DNA from 2 places in the Luteipulveratus mongoliensis genome. Region 1 is predicted to be linked to the other one. Evidence: predicted binding sites of a transcription regulator. Region 1 holds the regulator's gene; the other holds the start of a gene.
What was found. Region 1 encodes Rex, which represses fermentation and respiration genes when NADH is low (regulators of the CRP and FNR family bind a similar motif). Its sites were predicted from a motif close to CTTGTGAANNNNTTCACAAG; they were not measured.
Positions count from the first base shown of each region.

Region 1 (8,344 bases):
GCTGCTCGGCACCGGACAGCTGACTGCGGTGTTCCCGGAGGGGTTCAAGGGCGTCGGCAAGCCGTTCAGCGAGCGTTACCGGTTGCAGCGCTTCGGGCGGGGCGGGTTCGTCTCGGCCGCGCTGCACACCGGCGCACCGATCATCCCGTGCTCGATCGTGGGCGCCGAGGAGATCTACCCGATGATCGGCAACGCCAAGAGTCTCGCGCGCATGCTCGGCTTCCCCTACTTCCCGCTCACAGCGACGTTCCCGTGGCTCGGCCCGCTGGGGGCCATTCCGCTGCCGTCGAAGTGGATCATCGAGTTCGGTGCGCCGGTCGACACCGCGAGTCTTGGCCCGGAGGCCGCTGACGACCCGATGCTCGTCTTCGACCTCACCGATCAGGTGCGCGAGACGATCCAGCAGACGCTCTACTCCCTGCTGCTGCAGCGGCGCTCAGTCTTTTGGTGATCGGTCGCCGCGCCAAGCCGCACACCGTGACGTTGGTCGGCAAACCCGGCTGTCACCTGTGTGATGACGCCCGCACGGTCATCGAGCGGGTGTGCGCCGATCTCGGCGTGACGTGGGACGAGCGATCGATCCTGGACGACGACCAGCTGCGCCAGCAGTACGCCGAGCAGATCCCGGTCACGCTCGTCGACGGGCGCCAGCACGACTACTTCCACGTGGACGAGAAGCGGCTGCGCCGCGCGCTGCGCTGACCACGCACGGAATATCGCGCCGTCCGCGGCGTTGCGCCTAGCACACGCCTCTACTAGCACGTGGAGCGGTCTTACGCGACTTTGTGCCTGCCTTCACAAGCGCTTAAGGTGAGGGGGTCCCAAAACCTCTGGTGTTGGCGTTTGATATACGCCTGCCCGCAAGAGAGGAGCGAAGGCGCTCGTGACAGCCGCCCCAGCAGCACGCCGGGGGATTCCCGGTGCGACAGTGGCGCGGCTGCCGGTGTACCTCCGAGCCCTCGCCGGACTAGCCGCGAAGGGCGTCGACACCGTCTCGTCCGAAGAGCTGGCCGAGTCCGCGGGAGTCCGCTCCGCCAAGCTGCGCAAGGACCTCTCCTACCTCGGTTCCTATGGCGTCCGCGGTGTCGGTTACGACGTCGTACGCCTGCGCGAGGAGATCGCCCGCGAGCTGGGTCTGCAGCACGACTGGTCCGTCGCGATCATCGGGATGGGCAACCTGGGTCACGCGCTCGCGGCTTACTCCGGCTTCGCCACCCGTGGCTTCCGAGTCACCTGGCTGGTCGATGAGGACCCGGCCATCGTCGGCCAGACCATCGCCGGCCTCACCGTCATCAGCTTCGACGAGCTCGCTGCTGAGCCCCCCGGGGGCCTGATCGGAGTCATCGCGACCCCGCCGACCGCGGCGCAGGCCGTGGCGGACCGGCTCGTGACGATGGGCGTCCACTCGATCCTCAACTTCGCACCCTGCGTGCTCAACGTCCCGGAGGGCGTCGAGATCCGCAAGGTCGACCTGGCGACAGAGCTGCAGATCCTCGCCTTCCACGAGCAGCACGCTCGGGAGGACGCCGACCCGATCGACGGCGGACTACAGGAGGCGACGTCGTGAGCGTCATCGTGATCGGGCTGTCGCACAAGACTGCCTCGATCGACACCCTGGAGCAGGCCGCTCTCGACCAGGAGCGTCGGGAGACCTTGCTGGCCAGCCTGGATGCCGGGGAGCACGTCGGCGAGGCGCTGCTGATCGATACCTGCAACCGTGTCGAGGTCTACGCGGACGCACACACCTTCCACGGTGCCGTCACCGAGATCGGCGAGAGCCTCGCCAAGGCCACCGAGCTGCCGCTGCGTCAGCTGCGCGAGCACCTCTACGTCCACTACGAGGACCGAGCCGTCGCGCACCTGTTCTCAGTCGCCGCCGGGCTGGACTCGATGGCCGTGGGCGAGAGTCAGATCCTGGGTCAGCTGCGCGAGTCGTTGCGGACGGGCCGCGAGACCGGCCGCATCGGCTCCGTCCTCGACGGTCTCGTGCAGCAGGCCCTGCGGGTCGGCAAGCGCGCACACTCCGAGACCGACATCGACAGCGTGAGCCGGTCCCTGGTCGAGCGCGGCATCCAGCAGGCCGAGGTCCACCTCGGACCGCTCAGCAGCCAGCGCGTTCTCGTCGTCGGCGCCGGAGCGATGAGCAGCCTTGCGGCACATACGGTTTCGCGGACCGGCGTGGCCTCGCTGACCATCATCAACCGGACCTACGAGACCGCCCGCCGGCTTGCTGACGCCACCGGCGGGCAGGCCCTGCCCTTCGACGCGCTCGCCGCAGCCATCGCCCAGGCGGACCTCGTCATCTCCTGCACGGGCTCGGTCGGGCATGTCATCGACGCACACCACCTGCCAGGGCCGCAGGTCCAGCACCGGCAGGCGTACGTCGATCTCGCCCTGCCACGCGACGTCGCTCCCGAGGTGGCCGAGCGAGTCGCCGTCGAGGTGATGTCGCTGGCCCACCTCGGCAGCTCCGTCGAGGGCTCGGCAGTCGACCAGGTGCGTGCGGTCCAGGACCTGGTGACCGGTGAGGTCGCCGACTTCCTGATCGCTCGCCGGGCTGCATCCGTCGCGCCGACCGTCGCCCTGCTGCGCTCGCGCGCCGCGGATGTCGTCGCCGCCGAGCTGAGCCGCCTGCAGCAGCGCGTGCCCGGTCTGACCGAAGCCGACCAGGCGCAGGTGCAGCTCACGGTGCACCGCGTCGTCGAAAAGCTGCTGCACACACCGACCGTCCGGGTGAAGCAGCTCGCTGGGGAGGGCCAGGACTACACCACGGCTCTGCGCGAGCTGTTCGACCTCGACCCCCGCGACACGGCCACCGTGTCGACGCCGCCCGCGCCGAAGGGTCTTCAGACATGACCACGACCACCACGACGACTCTGCGCCTCGGGACCCGACGCAGCGAGCTGGCGACCACTCAGTCCACGTGGGTGGCCGATCGCCTTCGCGCGCTCGGCCACGAGGTCGAGCTCGTCGAGATCGTCACCGAGGGCGACACCAACCGAGCGCCCCTGGCGACCATCGGTGGCACCGGAGTCTTCGCGGCCGCGATCCGACAGGCCCTGCTGTCCGGCGAGGTCGACATCGCGGTGCACTCGCTCAAGGACCTTCCGGTGGCTCCCGAGCCGGGCCTGGTCATCGCCGCCATCCCGCAGCGTGAGGACCCCCGTGACGTGCTGATCGCGCGCGACGGCCTCACGCTCGGCGAGATCCCCGAGGGCGGCATCATCGGCACGGGTTCACCGCGACGAGCAGCGCAGATCGCGGCCCTCGGGCTCGGCGTTGAGGTCCGTGCGATCCGCGGCAACGTCGGCACCCGCATCGGTCTCGTCCGGCCTGGTGAGTGCGACGCCGTCGTGCTCGCGCGCGCTGGCCTGGCCCGTCTCGGCAGGCTCGACGACGCGACCGAGGTACTCGACCCGCTGCAGATGCTGCCCGCCCCCGGACAGGGTGCGCTCGCGGTCGAGTGCCGGGAGACCGACACTGCACTGGTCGAGGCCCTGGCCGCGATCGATGACCCCGAGACCCGCGCGGCAGTCACCGCCGAACGCGTCCTGCTCCAGGCCCTTGAGGCCGGCTGCTCGGCTCCCGTCGGTGCTTTGGCCGAGGTCGCCGAGGAGGAGGACGGCTCGCTCGTCATCTCGTTGCGCGGCTTCGTCGGGACGACGGACGGCTCCTTCGAGCTGCGCCGGTCCCAGGTCGGTCCGCTCAGCGCGCCCGAAGACATCGGCCGGCAGCTGGCCCGCACCATGCTCGAGGACGGCGCCGCCGATGCCATCCGAAAACCGGACGGCCAGGTGGCCGTCCCGCTGGAGCGACTACCGGCCGCACCCGCCCAGCCCCCGTCGCCCGATGCGCCCAGCACGGCGACCACAGACCTCAGTACAGATAGTCACAAGGCCACGGAGCGTGAGAAGTGAGCACCAGCATCAAGACCGCAGCCAAGTCCAAGGCTCCGGCGCGTGTCGCGTTCGTCGGCGCCGGCCCCGGCGACCCGGGTCTCCTGACGATGCGCGCCGCCGAGCTGCTGCAGGCCGCCGATGTCGTCGTCATCGACCAGGTGGCTCGCGAGGAGTTCCTCGCCGGACACGTCCGTGAGGACGTCCAGGTGGTCGACGCCGGCCACGGCGAGACCGGGCAGCCGCTGACGACCGCCTCGCGCGCGAAGCTCGTCGTCCGTACCGCCAAGGCCGCCGCCGACGACACGGGCGAGGCCCTCGTCGTACGCCTCATGGACGGTGACCCGGCGACCTTCAACGGTCTGGCCGAGGAGGCCCTGGCCTGCCACAAGGCGGGGATCTCCTTCGAGATCGTCCCCGGCGTGAGCGCCGTGGCCGCGGTCCCCGCGTACGCCGGTGTGCCGCTGACCAGCGCCTCGTCCCGGGCCGTGCACGTCATCCCGGCGCGCGAGTCGAAGGTCGACTGGAGCCGCTCGGTCGACGCTGACATCACCGTTGTCATCCTTGGTGCGCCCGACACGCTCGCACCCGCGCTGGCCAACCTGCTCGACGCGGGCCGCCACCCGGAGACGCCCGTCGCGCTGACCGCGCAGGGCACCACCATCCGCCAGTCGACCCGCACCACCACGCTCGCCGAGGCGAGCGCCACGCTGCGCAAGGCGACGGTGCCGTTCCCGACGCTGGCCATCGTGGGCAGCACGGTCGAGCTGCGCGAGCAGCTGTCCTGGTGGGAGACCAAGCCGCTCTACGGCTGGAACATCCTCGTCCCGCGCACCAAGGACCAGGCCGGCTCGATGACCCGGCGTCTGGGTTCCTACGGCGCCTCGAGCGACGTCGTACCGACCATCAGCGTCGAGCCGCCGCGCACGCCGCAGCAGATGGAGCGTGCGGTCAAGGGTCTGGTCACCGGCCGCTACGAGTGGATCGGCTTCACCTCCGCCAACGCGGTGCGTGCGGTCCGCGAGAAGTTCGTCGAGTACGGCCTCGACGTCCGCGCGTTCGCCGGTCTGAAGATCGCTGCCGTCGGCGGCGTGACGGCCGACTCGCTGCGCGACTGGGGCCTGGAGCCGGATCTGGTGCCGAGCGGTGAGCAGTCCGCTCGCGGGCTGCTGGAGGACTGGCCCGACTTCGATGAGCTGGTCGACCCGATCAACCGCGTCTTCCTGCCGCGCGCCGACATCGCGACCGACACCCTGGTCGCCGGTCTGCAGGAGATGGGCTGGGAGGTCGACGACGTGACCGCCTACCGGACCGTACGCGCGGCCCCGCCGGCGCCGGAGGTGCGTGAGGCCATCAAGTCCGGCAAGTTCGACGCGGTCTGCTTCACCTCCTCCTCGACGGTGCGCAACCTGGTCGGCATCGCCGGCAAACCGCACGCCTCGACCGTGGTGGCCTGCATCGGCCCGGCGACCGCCAAGACAGCTGAGGAGCACGGCCTGCGGGTCGACGTCCTGGCCAGCGAGGCATCCGCCGAGTCGCTCGTGGACGCTCTCGCCGACTTCGGCCGCGGCCTGATGATGGCTGCCGCCGAGAGTGGTGAGCCCGTCCGTCGCCCGAGCGAGAAGAAGAAGTCCACCTCGCGCCGCAAGGTCAAGGCGTGAGCACCGTGGCCGGGCCTCGCCACAGCGCTGGTCGGCCGGAACGGGTGCTGACGCAGCGGCCCCGTCGCCTTCGGCAGTCCGCGTCGATGCGGCGGCTGGTCGGCGAGACGCGGCTGCACCCGGCCGAGCTGGTGCTGCCGATGTTCGTCAAGGAAGGCATTGACGAGCCGGTGGCGCTGCAGTCGATGCCGGGCGTCGTCCAGCACACGCTGCACTCGCTCGAGGTCGCTGCCAAGGAGGCTGTCGAAGCCGGTGTCGGCGGCATCATGCTGTTCGGTGTGCCGACTCAGAAGGACGAGATCGGTTCTGGCGCAACGGATCCCGATGGGATCCTCAACGTCGCGCTCCGTCGCGTGCGTGATGCGGTCGGCGACTCGGTCGTGATCATGGCCGACCTGTGCCTGGACGAGTTCACCTCGCACGGTCACTGCGGCGTCCTGGACAGCGAGGGCCGGGTCGACAACGACGCGACCCTCGACCGTTATGCCGAGATGGCCGTGGTCCAGGCCGGCGCCGGCGCGCACGTCGTCGGGCTGTCCGGGATGATGGACGGTCAGGTCGCCGCGTGCCGCGAGGCGCTCGACGCGGCCGGCCACACGGACACGGTGATCCTGGCCTATGCGGTGAAGTACTCCTCAGCTCTGTACGGCCCCTTCCGCGAGGCGGTCGAGTCCACCCTCGAGGGTGACCGGTCGACCTACCAGCAGGATCCGGCCAACGCCGTGGAGGCGCTGCGCGAGCTGCGTCTGGACGTGGCCGAGGGCGCCGACATCGTCATGGTCAAGCCCGCGCTGCCCTACCTCGACATCGTCTCCGCCGTGGCGGCGGAGTCCGAGGTGCCGGTGGCGGCGTACCAGATCTCGGGCGAGATGGCGATGATCGAGGCGGCTGCTGCCAACGGCTGGATCGACCGCGAGCGGATGATCATGGAGGCCCTGACCTCGATCAGGCGGGCAGGTGCGCAGATCGTGCTCACCTACTACGCCGTCGAGGTCGCGCGCCGCCTGCAGGACTGACCTCGCGGGCGGGAACGCCCAGCCCGTACGCCTCGTCGCACCGGGCGTTGACCTGGAGTTCGCCGCGCCCATGCCGTTGCGGGGTGGGTGGATTCGGGTCGGGCCGTTAACGTGGTCAGTGAGAAGCAGAGCTGCGCACCGACCGGGACCCCAAGGAGAGTCATGCCGACCGCCATGCCGTTCTACCGACGCCCTCTGGCGCGGATCACGACCGGTGCACTGCTGGCTGCCGCCGCGAGCGTCAGCCTCGTGCCCAGCCAGGCCGACGCCGGTGAGCGGTGGCTGCAGGCCCGGTCGATGCCGGTCGCAGCCAACAAGGTGATGGTCGCCGTCACCGTCCAGCACGCAAAGCTGCCCTCGCGCATGGTCTACGTCAGCAACCTGCAGGGCAAGATCATCGCCCAGGGTGTCCTGACGCGCGGCGGTAAGGCACTGGTCCCCGTGTCCGTACGCCCTGGCACCGCGACTCAGGTCTACGTCACCTTCCGACACACCAGGGCTCGGCTGACCGTGCCGGTCTCGACGACGGCCCGCTACATGGCGACCTCGTCCTGGCGAATCATCAACAAGGTCAACGGAGTCAACAACGCCTACACGCCACGCGTCCTGACCCAGATGGCGGGCGTACCGATCGACAAGCGCGCCGGGGCACCGCTCCAGCGCCTCCTCAAGGACGCGGCTCGCGACGGCGTCAAGATCTACGGCTCCAACGGCTACCGATCGTGGGGCTGGCAGCGCAGCCTCTATCAGTCGTACGTCAACCGTGACGGTCGGGCGGCCGCGGACACCTTCTCCGCGCGACCGGGTTACAGCGAGCATCAGACCGGGTTTGCCTTTGATGCCAAGGCAGCTGACGGCCGGTGCTCACTCGAGTCCTGCTTCGCCGGCACCAAGTCGGGCCAGTGGCTGGCCAAGCACGCGGCGGCGTACGGCTTCGTCGTGCGCTACACGCCGCAGAACTCCAAGGTCACCGGTTACGAGCCGGAGCCCTGGCACCTGCGTTACGTCGGCACCTGGCTGACCGGCTACCTCAACGAGACCAAGCTGCCGTCGCTGGAGCAGGCCTTCAAGATGCCGGCCGCGCCCAGCTACTAAAGCGTCCTCGCCGAAAGGCCCAGACAACGCCGAGAGGCCCATCTGTTCGCGATGAACAGATGGGCCTCTCGGCGTTTAGTGGGCCTCTCGGCGAGAGCGGGTCAGGCCTTCACGAGCTCGATCTCGACCACAATGGTGATCTTGTCGCTGACGACCGCGCCGCCGCCCTCGACCGGGGCGTTGAACTTGACGTTGAAGTCCTTGCGGTTGATGACCGTGGTGGCCTCGAAGCCCGCGCGCGTCCCCATCGTCGGGTCGCTGATCACGCCACCGAACTCAAGGTCGAAGGTCACCGGCTTGGTGACGTCCTTGATGGTGAGGTCGCCCTCGATGGAGTCCTCGGTGATCTTGGTAGAGCTGAACGTCATCGTCGGGTAGTTCTCGACGTCGAAGAAGTCGTTGGTGCGCAGGTGGCCGTCGCGCTGCTCCTGGAGCGTGTCGACCGAGACCATCTGCACGGTGGCGCTGATCGAGGAGGACTCGAGGTCCTCACCCACCTTGACGTCGGCATCGAAGTCGTTGAACTTGCCTCGCACCTTGGAAACCATGAGGTGCCGGGCCACGAAGCCGAACTGGCTGTGCGCAGCGTCGACCGTCCAGGTCCCGGGGGTGAGGTCCTTGAATGTGGTCATCGGTGGTAACTCCTTCGAGAGGGTTTGCGTCCGGTGTGACGATA
Region 1 is NZ_CP011112.1:4,717,596-4,725,939, reverse strand. It holds gene VV02_RS22480 (lysophospholipid acyltransferase family protein) at 1-451, shown strand, start outside; gene VV02_RS22475 (glutaredoxin family protein) at 448-702, shown strand; gene VV02_RS22470 (redox-sensing transcriptional repressor Rex) at 884-1,567, shown strand; gene VV02_RS22465 (glutamyl-tRNA reductase) at 1,564-2,856, shown strand; gene hemC (hydroxymethylbilane synthase) at 2,853-3,917, shown strand; gene VV02_RS22455 (bifunctional uroporphyrinogen-III C-methyltransferase/uroporphyrinogen-III synthase) at 4,007-5,557, shown strand; gene hemB (porphobilinogen synthase) at 5,554-6,573, shown strand; gene VV02_RS22445 (M15 family metallopeptidase) at 6,736-7,668, shown strand; gene VV02_RS22440 (YceI family protein) at 7,770-8,300, opposite strand.

Region 2 (8,344 bases), 620 kb from region 1:
AACAAGCTCGCCCAGACCTCGCCCCAGGACGCGCCGCGCGACGACTCGCCGCAGTCCCTGGCGCGCAGCGCGACGCGGATCGAGATGCAGCAGCCGGGCACACTCCAGCGTGCGTTCGGCGGGCCTGGCCTCGGCGGTCGAGCGGGTGGCGGTGGCCTCGGGATGGGCGGCATGCTGCTCGGCAGCGTTGCCGGTGCGTTCATCGGTACGGCCATCGCTCAGGAGCTGTTCGACAACGACGTCACCAGTGACGCGACCCTCGACGACAGCGCCAACCCGGACAATCAGGGCGGTGGCGACCAGGGTGCGGATCAGGGTCAGGGCGACGCCGGCTCCGGCGATGCGGCATCCGGTGACGCCGGCGCCCAGGCCGACACGGCGGCGTACGACGGTGGTGACCCGGGTGCGGGCGCGGACTCTGGCGGTGGAGACTTCGGTGGAGGGGACTTCGGCGGCGGAGACTTCGGTGGGGGAGACTTTGGCGGTGGATTCGATGGCGGTTTCTAGGAGTGGTGTGTGAGTCCAGTCTTCGACTGCTCGACCTCGGAAGGGCGTGAGGAGGGGCTGGCTGCGGCCAGGACGGCGATCGGTGACGGTCGTCTCGTCGTGCTCCCCACCGACACGGTCTACGGGCTCGCGGCTGATGCGTTCAGTCCGGCCGGTGTGGCGGCGATCTTCTCTGCGAAGGGTCGCGGGCGAGAGATGCCGCCCCCCGTGCTGGTCCCCAACCCCCGCACGGTCGACGGACTGGCCATGGCCATGCCGTCTTACGTCAAGCGGCTGATGAAGGAGTTCTGGCCCGGCGGGCTGACCCTCGTCGTACGCGCGCAGCAGTCCTTGTCGTGGGACCTCGGCGAGACCAACGGCACGGTCGCGCTGCGTATGCCCGATGACGAGCTCACCCTGACTCTGCTGGCCGAGACCGGTCCGCTCGCGGTGAGCAGCGCCAACCGCACGGGCCAGCCGGCTGCCACGACGGCCACCGATGCCGGTTTCCAGCTCGGACCGTTCGCCGACATCTACCTCGATGACGGCCCGCGCGACGCACTGCAGCCCTCGACCATCCTGGACTGCACCAAGCCCGACCCGATCGTGCTGCGCGAGGGCGCGGTCTCGCTCGACCGGCTGCGCGAGGTGCTCGGTGACATCGACCTGGTGGCACCGCACGTCGAGGAGCCGTTCGGCGTCGGCGAGGATGACGGGGTCACTGGCGGCGCACCGGAGCTGCCCGAGGATGTCCAGCTGGCGTCGTCCGCTGACGTCGACGAACCGGAGCCGCCTACCCTGGGCCAGCACTGGCAGGATTCTTCGACCGTGCAGCCGCACCGATCGTTCGGGAGCACAGCGCTCCCGCGCCCCGAACCATCGGTGGACGAGGACCAAGCCGAGCCAGCCGCTCTTCCAGATCAGCCCAGCCCGCCCGAGACAGCGACAGGTGACCAGCGATGACCACGCCCTTCTACGGTTCCGACTACGACGCACTCGAGCAGTTCGATCCCGACATTGCAGGCGTGCTGCTCTCCGAGCTCGACCGGCTGCGTGGTGGCCTCCAGCTCATCGCCAGCGAGAACCTGTCGAGCCCTGCGGTCCTCACCGCACTCGGCTCGACGCTGTCCAACAAGTACGCCGAGGGCTACCCCGGGCGTCGCTACTACGGCGGCTGCTCCGAGGTCGACAAGGCCGAGACGATCGCCATCGACCGGTGCAAGGCGCTCTTCGAGGCCGACCACGCCAACGTCCAGCCGCACTCTGGCGCGAGCGCCAACCAGGCGGTCTACGGCGCGTTCATGAAGCCGGGCGAGACCATCTTGTCGATGTCCCTGCCGCACGGTGGCCACCTCACCCACGGCACCAAGATGTCCTTCTCCGGCAAGTGGTTCAACGCCGTCAACTACGGCGTCGACAAGGAGACCGAGGACATCGACTACGACGAGGTCGAGGCACTCGCCAAGGAGCACCAGCCCAAGGTGATCCTCGCGGGCGGCTCGGCCATCCCGCGTCTCATCGACTTCGAGCGCTTCCGCAAGATCGCCGACGAGGTCGGCGCCATCTTCTGGGTCGACGCCGCCCACTTCATCGGCCTGGTGGCCGGCAAGGCCATCCCCTCGCCCGTGCCGTACGCCGATGTCGTCTCGTTCACGACGCACAAGGTGCTGCGTGGCCCGCGCTCCGGCGCGCTGGTCTGCAAGGAGGAGCACGCGAAGGCACTTGACCGCGCGGTCTTCCCGATGATGCAGGGCGGCCCGCAGATGCACACGATCGCGGCCAAGGCGGTCAACTTCAAGGAGTGCGCGACGCCGGAGTATGCGACCTATGCCAAGCAGGTCATCGCCAACGCGCAGCAGCTCGCAACGTCGTTGGGGGAGAAGGGAATTCGCCCCACGACGGGCGGCACCGACACCCACCTCTCGCTGCACGACCTGCAGGGCATCAACGTCACCGGTGCGGACGCCGAGCTGCGTGCCGACGCGGCCGGCATCGTGCTGAACAAGAACGCCATCCCGTTCGACCCGCAGAAGCCCAACATCGCCTCCGGCATCCGCGTCGGCTCACCGTCGGTGACGACGCAGGGGATGGGCGTCGAGGAGATGAAGCAGATCGCCGACCTGATCCACAAGGCGATCACCGAGGGCGACGGCGACCCGGACCACGCGGTGGCCAAGGAGGTCCGCGCGCAGGTGACGGATCTCGTGGGCCGCTTCCCCGCGTACCCGCGAGGCTGACTGAGCTCCAGTGCGCGAGTACGTCCTGGTCGCGGTCATCGCGGCCGTCTTCACCTTCGTCGCCACCCCGGTGGCGCGCTGGGTGGCTGTCCGCTTCGGGGCGGTCACGCCCGTGCGCGGCCGGGACGTCCACTCCGTGCCGATCCCGCGACTCGGCGGGATCGCCATGCTGGTCGGATTTACCGTGGCGATCCTGGTCGCCATCCAGCTGCCGTATCTGTCGACACTGCCGCATCGTCCCTTGGCCGGCGTGCTGGCCGGCGCCACGCTCATGTGCCTTCTCGGGGCCATCGATGACTTCCGAGAGCTGGATGCGCTGACCAAGTTCGCGGGGCAGCTCATCGCGGCCGGGGTGATGGCGTTCTCGGGCGTCCAGCTGATCACCTTGCCGATCGCCGGGCAGACCGTCCTGCCGCAGCCGGTGATGATCGGGCTGACCGTCTTCATCGTGATCGCCACGACCAACGCGGTGAACTTCGCCGACGGCCTCGACGGGCTGGCGGCCGGAGTTGTGGCCATCGCTGGCGGCACCTTCTTCATCTGGGCCTACTCGATGCCGAACACCGGCAATGATGCGAGCACCGCCAGCGTCTTCTCGGTCGCGACCTTGATCACGGCCGGGCTGGTCGGCAGCTGTGTGGGCTTCCTCCCACACAACTTCCACCCGGCACGACTGTTCATGGGCGACTCAGGCGCGCTGCTGCTCGGACTGCTGCTGTCGGCGGCAACGATCTCGTTGACGGGTCAGTTCGACCCGGCGACCGCCGACAACCGCCAGGCGACTGTCGCGCAGTGGCTGCCGATCGCCTTGCCAGTCGCGATCCTGGCGCTGCCGGTGCTCGACGTGGTGATGGCGATCATCCGCCGGCGCGGCCGCTTCTCCCAGCCCGACTCCAAGCATCTGCACCATCGGATGTTGCAGATCGGGCACACGCACCGTCGTGCGGTGCTCATCCTGTACCTGTGGTCGGTCTCCGTGGCATCGGGTGTGCTCGGCTATGCGTTCCTCCCGGCCAGCTGGGCGACCACGCTGGTGGCCTGCCTTCTGGCCGCGTCCCTGTTGCTGACGTGGGGCGTACCTCGCTGGAGCCCGGCTCGTCGACTGCGGCCCTGACCTGTTGCGGAGCCGGGGGAGTGACCCCGATTGGCGGCACGCCAGATGCTTGTGATAGTTTTCACAAGCGTTCGAAGGAACGCCAGATTGCCTCTTCGCGAGGCGCCCGTTGACGCCCACGATCTGTGCAGATTAAGGAAGCCCGACGATGGACTCCCGCCCGCGAGACGCGGCTAGGCCGACCAAGGCCGTCGCTGTCGGTGACAAGCCGTTCGCTGCCATGCTGCAGGCCGGTGTGCTCGCCTCGATGGTTGCGTTCCCGGTCGTCGTCATCGCGCTCTGGATTGCCCGAGACAGCAAGGGCGGCGGCTCCGCGGCGCTCGGCGCCCTGCTCGCGGTCGTCTTCTTCGCGGCCGGCCTGCTCATCATGGGCAAGATCGTCGATGACAACCCGATGACCGTGATGGCGGGCGCGCTCGCCGTCTACCTTGGGCAGATCATCTTCCTCGGCATCGTCATCCTCTTCCTGTCCGACGCGAGCTGGATCGACGGGCCGGCGTTCGGTATCGCCGTGCTGGCGATCGCGCTGGTCTGGCAGGTCGCGCAGATTGCCGCCTTCATGCGGATGCGCAAGCCGGTCTACGACGAGCCTTCCTCCGCAGACGACTCCACCGAGGAGACGTCATGATGGTTCGTACGCCCCACGTGTCAGGACACGCATATGAGCGCCTCTTCACCCGGCAGTCCGTCGCCGGACCCGCGCGACCCGGAGCCCTACCGCGGCCCGGAGCAGGGTCGGCACTCCGAGGGACCCATTCCCGAGGCAGTCGCGTGGAGCGTCACGGCCTACCTCATCTCCGGCCCGTTTCTGTACGGCGGACTCGGCCTGCTGCTCGACCACTGGCTGGGCACTCAGTTCCTTGTGGTGCTCGGCATCCTGGGCGGTATGGCGCTGTCCATGTACCTGATCTGGTTCCGGTACGGTACGTCCTGACTTCTGCAGGACCTGAGCACCGCGCGTCACCGCGGCGCTCGCCGGCTCCTGGGGCCATCCGGTGGATCTCATCTGCCACCTCCCAGCCCACCCCCACGTCCGAAGTTCTGCACCAGGTCGAGGAGATCTCGTGAGCTACACCGTGCTGGCCGCCCTGAGCGGTCTCAGCGCCTCATCCGATGGCGGAGATGGCTTCGAAGCCCCGACACCGGAGGAGTTCTACCAGCCGTTCTTCGGCTCAGGTGACTTCTCGGTCACGCGGCCGATGTTCCTGTTCGCCATCTCGGCGGTCATCGTCGGGGCGTTCCTCATCTTCTCCACGCGCAAGGCGGCGGTTGTTCCCGGTAAGGCCCAGTGGGTCACCGAGCAGGGCTACAACTTCATCCGCAACGGCATCGCGCAGGACATCATCGGGTCGAAGGAGTTCCTGAAGTACGTCCCGCTGCTGTTCACCCTCTTCTGCACGATCCTGGTGAACAACCTCTTCGGGGTCATCCCGCCGTTCCAGTACCCCACGATGGGTCGCGTCGGATTCCCGATCGCCCTCGCGCTGCTGGTCTACGTGATCTACCAGGTCATCGCCTTCCGTCGGAAGGGTGTCCTCGGCTACCTCAAGGACCTCGTCCCCGCAGGTCTGCCGGGCTGGATCAAGCCGATGATCCTGTTCCTGGAGATCATCACCTACTTCATCACCCGGCCGGTCACGCTCGCACTGCGACTCTTCGGCAACATGTTCGCCGGTCACATGCTGCTCCTGCTGTTCATCCTCGGCGGCGAGTACATGATGTTCCACGCCTCGGGCTTCCACATGAAGATCTTCGGCGGCGCGTCCTACCTGCTGGCCGCCGTGATGACGGTCTTCGAGATCCTGATCGAGTTCCTGCAGGCGTACATCTTCACCATGCTGGCGGCGACCTACATCGCCGACTCGCTCAGCGAGCACCACTGACGGCCGTCGCCGTTCGAGACCAACAACTTCATACGCACACCAATCACACTTCCGGCCGGTGGCATACCGCCCGGGGACACCAGAAACACGAAAGAGAGACCGTCGTGGAAGGCACCATCAACATCGGTGGCAACATCGCGATCATCGGCTACGGCCTGTCTGCGATCGGCCCCGGTATCGGCATTGGCCTCATCTTCGCCGCCTACATCAACGGCGTGGCCCGTCAGCCCGAGGCTCGCGGCATGCTGCAGTCGATCGCCATCCTGGGCTTCGCCCTCGCCGAGGCGCTGGCCATCTTCGGCCTCGTCCTGGCGTTCGTCTTCAAGAAGGGCGTTTGACGCGCGCCGGTCTGCACATCTCGTACGTTCAGCGGACCTAGGAGAACCCCGTGCACAACATCGCCACCGCAGCTGCTGCGGTCGTGAGCGAGGACAAGGTAGCCGGCCGAGCCCCGATCCTTCCCCACCTGGGGGAGCTGATCTTCGGGATCATCGTCTTCTTGCTCCTCCTCTGGGTCGTGGCCAAGAAGGTTGTACCCAAGCTCGAGCAGGCCTACGCCGAGCGCACTGCTGCCATCGAAGGTGGCATGGCGCAGGCTGAGGAAGCTCAGAAGGAGGCCGAGGCTGCCAAGGCGCAGTATGAGGCCCAGCTGGCCGATGCTCGCGCGGAGGCCGCCAAGATCCGCGAGGATGCTCGTTCCCAGGGAGCGACCATCATCGAGGAGATGCGTACGCAGGCTGGTACCGAGGCAACTCGGATCACCGAGTCGGCTCACAAGTCGATCGAGGCCGAGCGTCAGCAGGCTGCTGTCTCGCTGCGCGGCGATGTCGGTCGGCTGTCCACTGACCTCGCCGGCCGCATCGTCGGTGAGTCGCTCGAGGACGAGACGCGTCAGCGTGGCATCGTCGAGCGCTTCCTCGCCGAGCTCGAGGCCGGCGACGTCACTCCGGAGAAGATCACGCCGGCCGGTGGCGCCACCCCCGCCGGGACGGAGTCCTGATGCAGGGCGCCTCCCGGTCGGCCCTGGCCAAGGGACGCGACGAGCTCGGCCAGATCCTGGCCAGCGTCATTGACTCGACGCAGATCGGCGATGAGCTGTTCTTCGCGGGTCAGACGCTGGACGGCAGCGCGTCCTTGCGACGCGCGCTGGCCGACCCGTCGCGCGAGGCCGCTCCGAAGCAGGACCTGGTCGAGCGTCTCTTCGGCGGCAAGGTCGGCAACGAGACGCTCGAGCTGCTGCGCGCCCTGGTCGCGCAGCGCTGGTCGGGCGAGCGCGACCTGGCTGACGCGCTCGACCTGCTCGGTGCCGAGGCGATCGTCGCGTCGGCAGAGCAGCAGGGGCGGCTGGACCAGGTCGAGGACGACCTGTTCCGTTACGGCCGCACGGTTGCCGGCGACGCGGGCCTGCGTGACGCGTACAACGACCGTCAGCGCAGCGGGGCCGACAAGGCCACGCTGACCACGCGACTGCTGGACGGCAAGGCGGCGCCCGAGTCGGTTCGGCTCGCGGCGCACGCGGCGGAGGCCCCTCGGGGTCGCCGGTTCGAGAAGGCGCTCGAGGGCTATGTGGCAGTCGCTACGCAGCGGCGCGAGCAGCTGACGGCGCTGGTGACGGCGGCAGTGCCGCTGGACCCGACGCACGTGCAGCGGCTCAAGCAGGCGCTGAACGATATGTACGGCAAGCCCGTTCAAGTGAATGTCGTCCTCGACCCGCACGTCGTCGGTGGCCTTCGCGTACAGATCGGTGACGAGGTCATCGACGGCACGATCGCTCGACGGCTCGATGACGCACGACGTGGGTTGGCCAGCTGAGCCACGCACGACACGGCGCCGACCGGCGTACGACACAACTGCAGCAGACCTCGCACGACACACAGACTTCGGGACGCACCACGATGGGCGACCCGGCACGAAGGAGTAGATGATGACGGAGCTCTCGATCCGTCCGGATGAGATCCGCGACGCCCTGGACGGTTATGTCCAGTCCTACGAGCCTGGCGCGGCCTCCCGTGAAGAGGTCGGTCGCGTGAGCGATGCCGCTGACGGCATCGCCCACGTCGAGGGCCTGCCCTCGGTCATGACCAACGAGCTGCTGAAGTTCGAGGACGGCACGCTGGGCCTCGCGCTCAACCTCGACGTCCACGACATCGGTGTCGTCGTCCTCGGTGAGTTCTCCGGTATCGAGGAGGGCCAGGAGGTCAAGCGCACGGGCGAGGTCCTCTCGGTCCCCGTCGGCGACGCCTACCTCGGTCGCGTGGTCGACCCGCTCGGCACCCCGATCGACGGCCTCGGCGAGATCAAGGCCGACGCCCGCCGCGAGCTGGAGCTCCAGGCGCCCAACGTGGTGTCCCGTAAGTCGGTCCACCAGCCGCTGATGACCGGCATCAAGGCGATCGACGCCATGACGCCGATCGGCCGCGGCCAGCGTCAGCTGATCATCGGTGACCGCAAGACCGGCAAGACCACGATCGCCACCGACACGATCATCAACCAGAAGCAGAACTGGGAGACCGGCGACCCGGAGAAGCAGGTTCGCTGCATCTACGTCGCCATCGGCCAGAAGAACTCCACGGTCGCCGAGGTGCGCAGCACCCTCGAGGAGGCGGGCGCGCTGGAGTACACCA
Region 2 is NZ_CP011112.1:4,094,875-4,103,218, reverse strand. It holds gene VV02_RS19440 (hypothetical protein) at 1-507, shown strand, start outside; gene VV02_RS19435 (L-threonylcarbamoyladenylate synthase) at 517-1,449, shown strand; gene VV02_RS19430 (serine hydroxymethyltransferase) at 1,446-2,723, shown strand; gene VV02_RS19425 (glycosyltransferase family 4 protein) at 2,734-3,837, shown strand; gene VV02_RS19420 (Cg1360 family ATP-synthase-associated protein) at 3,986-4,465, shown strand; gene VV02_RS19415 (hypothetical protein) at 4,499-4,771, shown strand; gene atpB (F0F1 ATP synthase subunit A) at 4,902-5,720, shown strand; gene atpE (ATP synthase F0 subunit C) at 5,843-6,058, shown strand; gene VV02_RS19400 (F0F1 ATP synthase subunit B) at 6,118-6,720, shown strand; gene VV02_RS19395 (F0F1 ATP synthase subunit delta) at 6,720-7,532, shown strand; gene atpA (F0F1 ATP synthase subunit alpha) at 7,645-8,344, shown strand, end outside.
Region 2: the regulator Rex is predicted to act here: its motif matches at 3,886-3,905, upstream of VV02_RS19420 (Cg1360 family ATP-synthase-associated protein).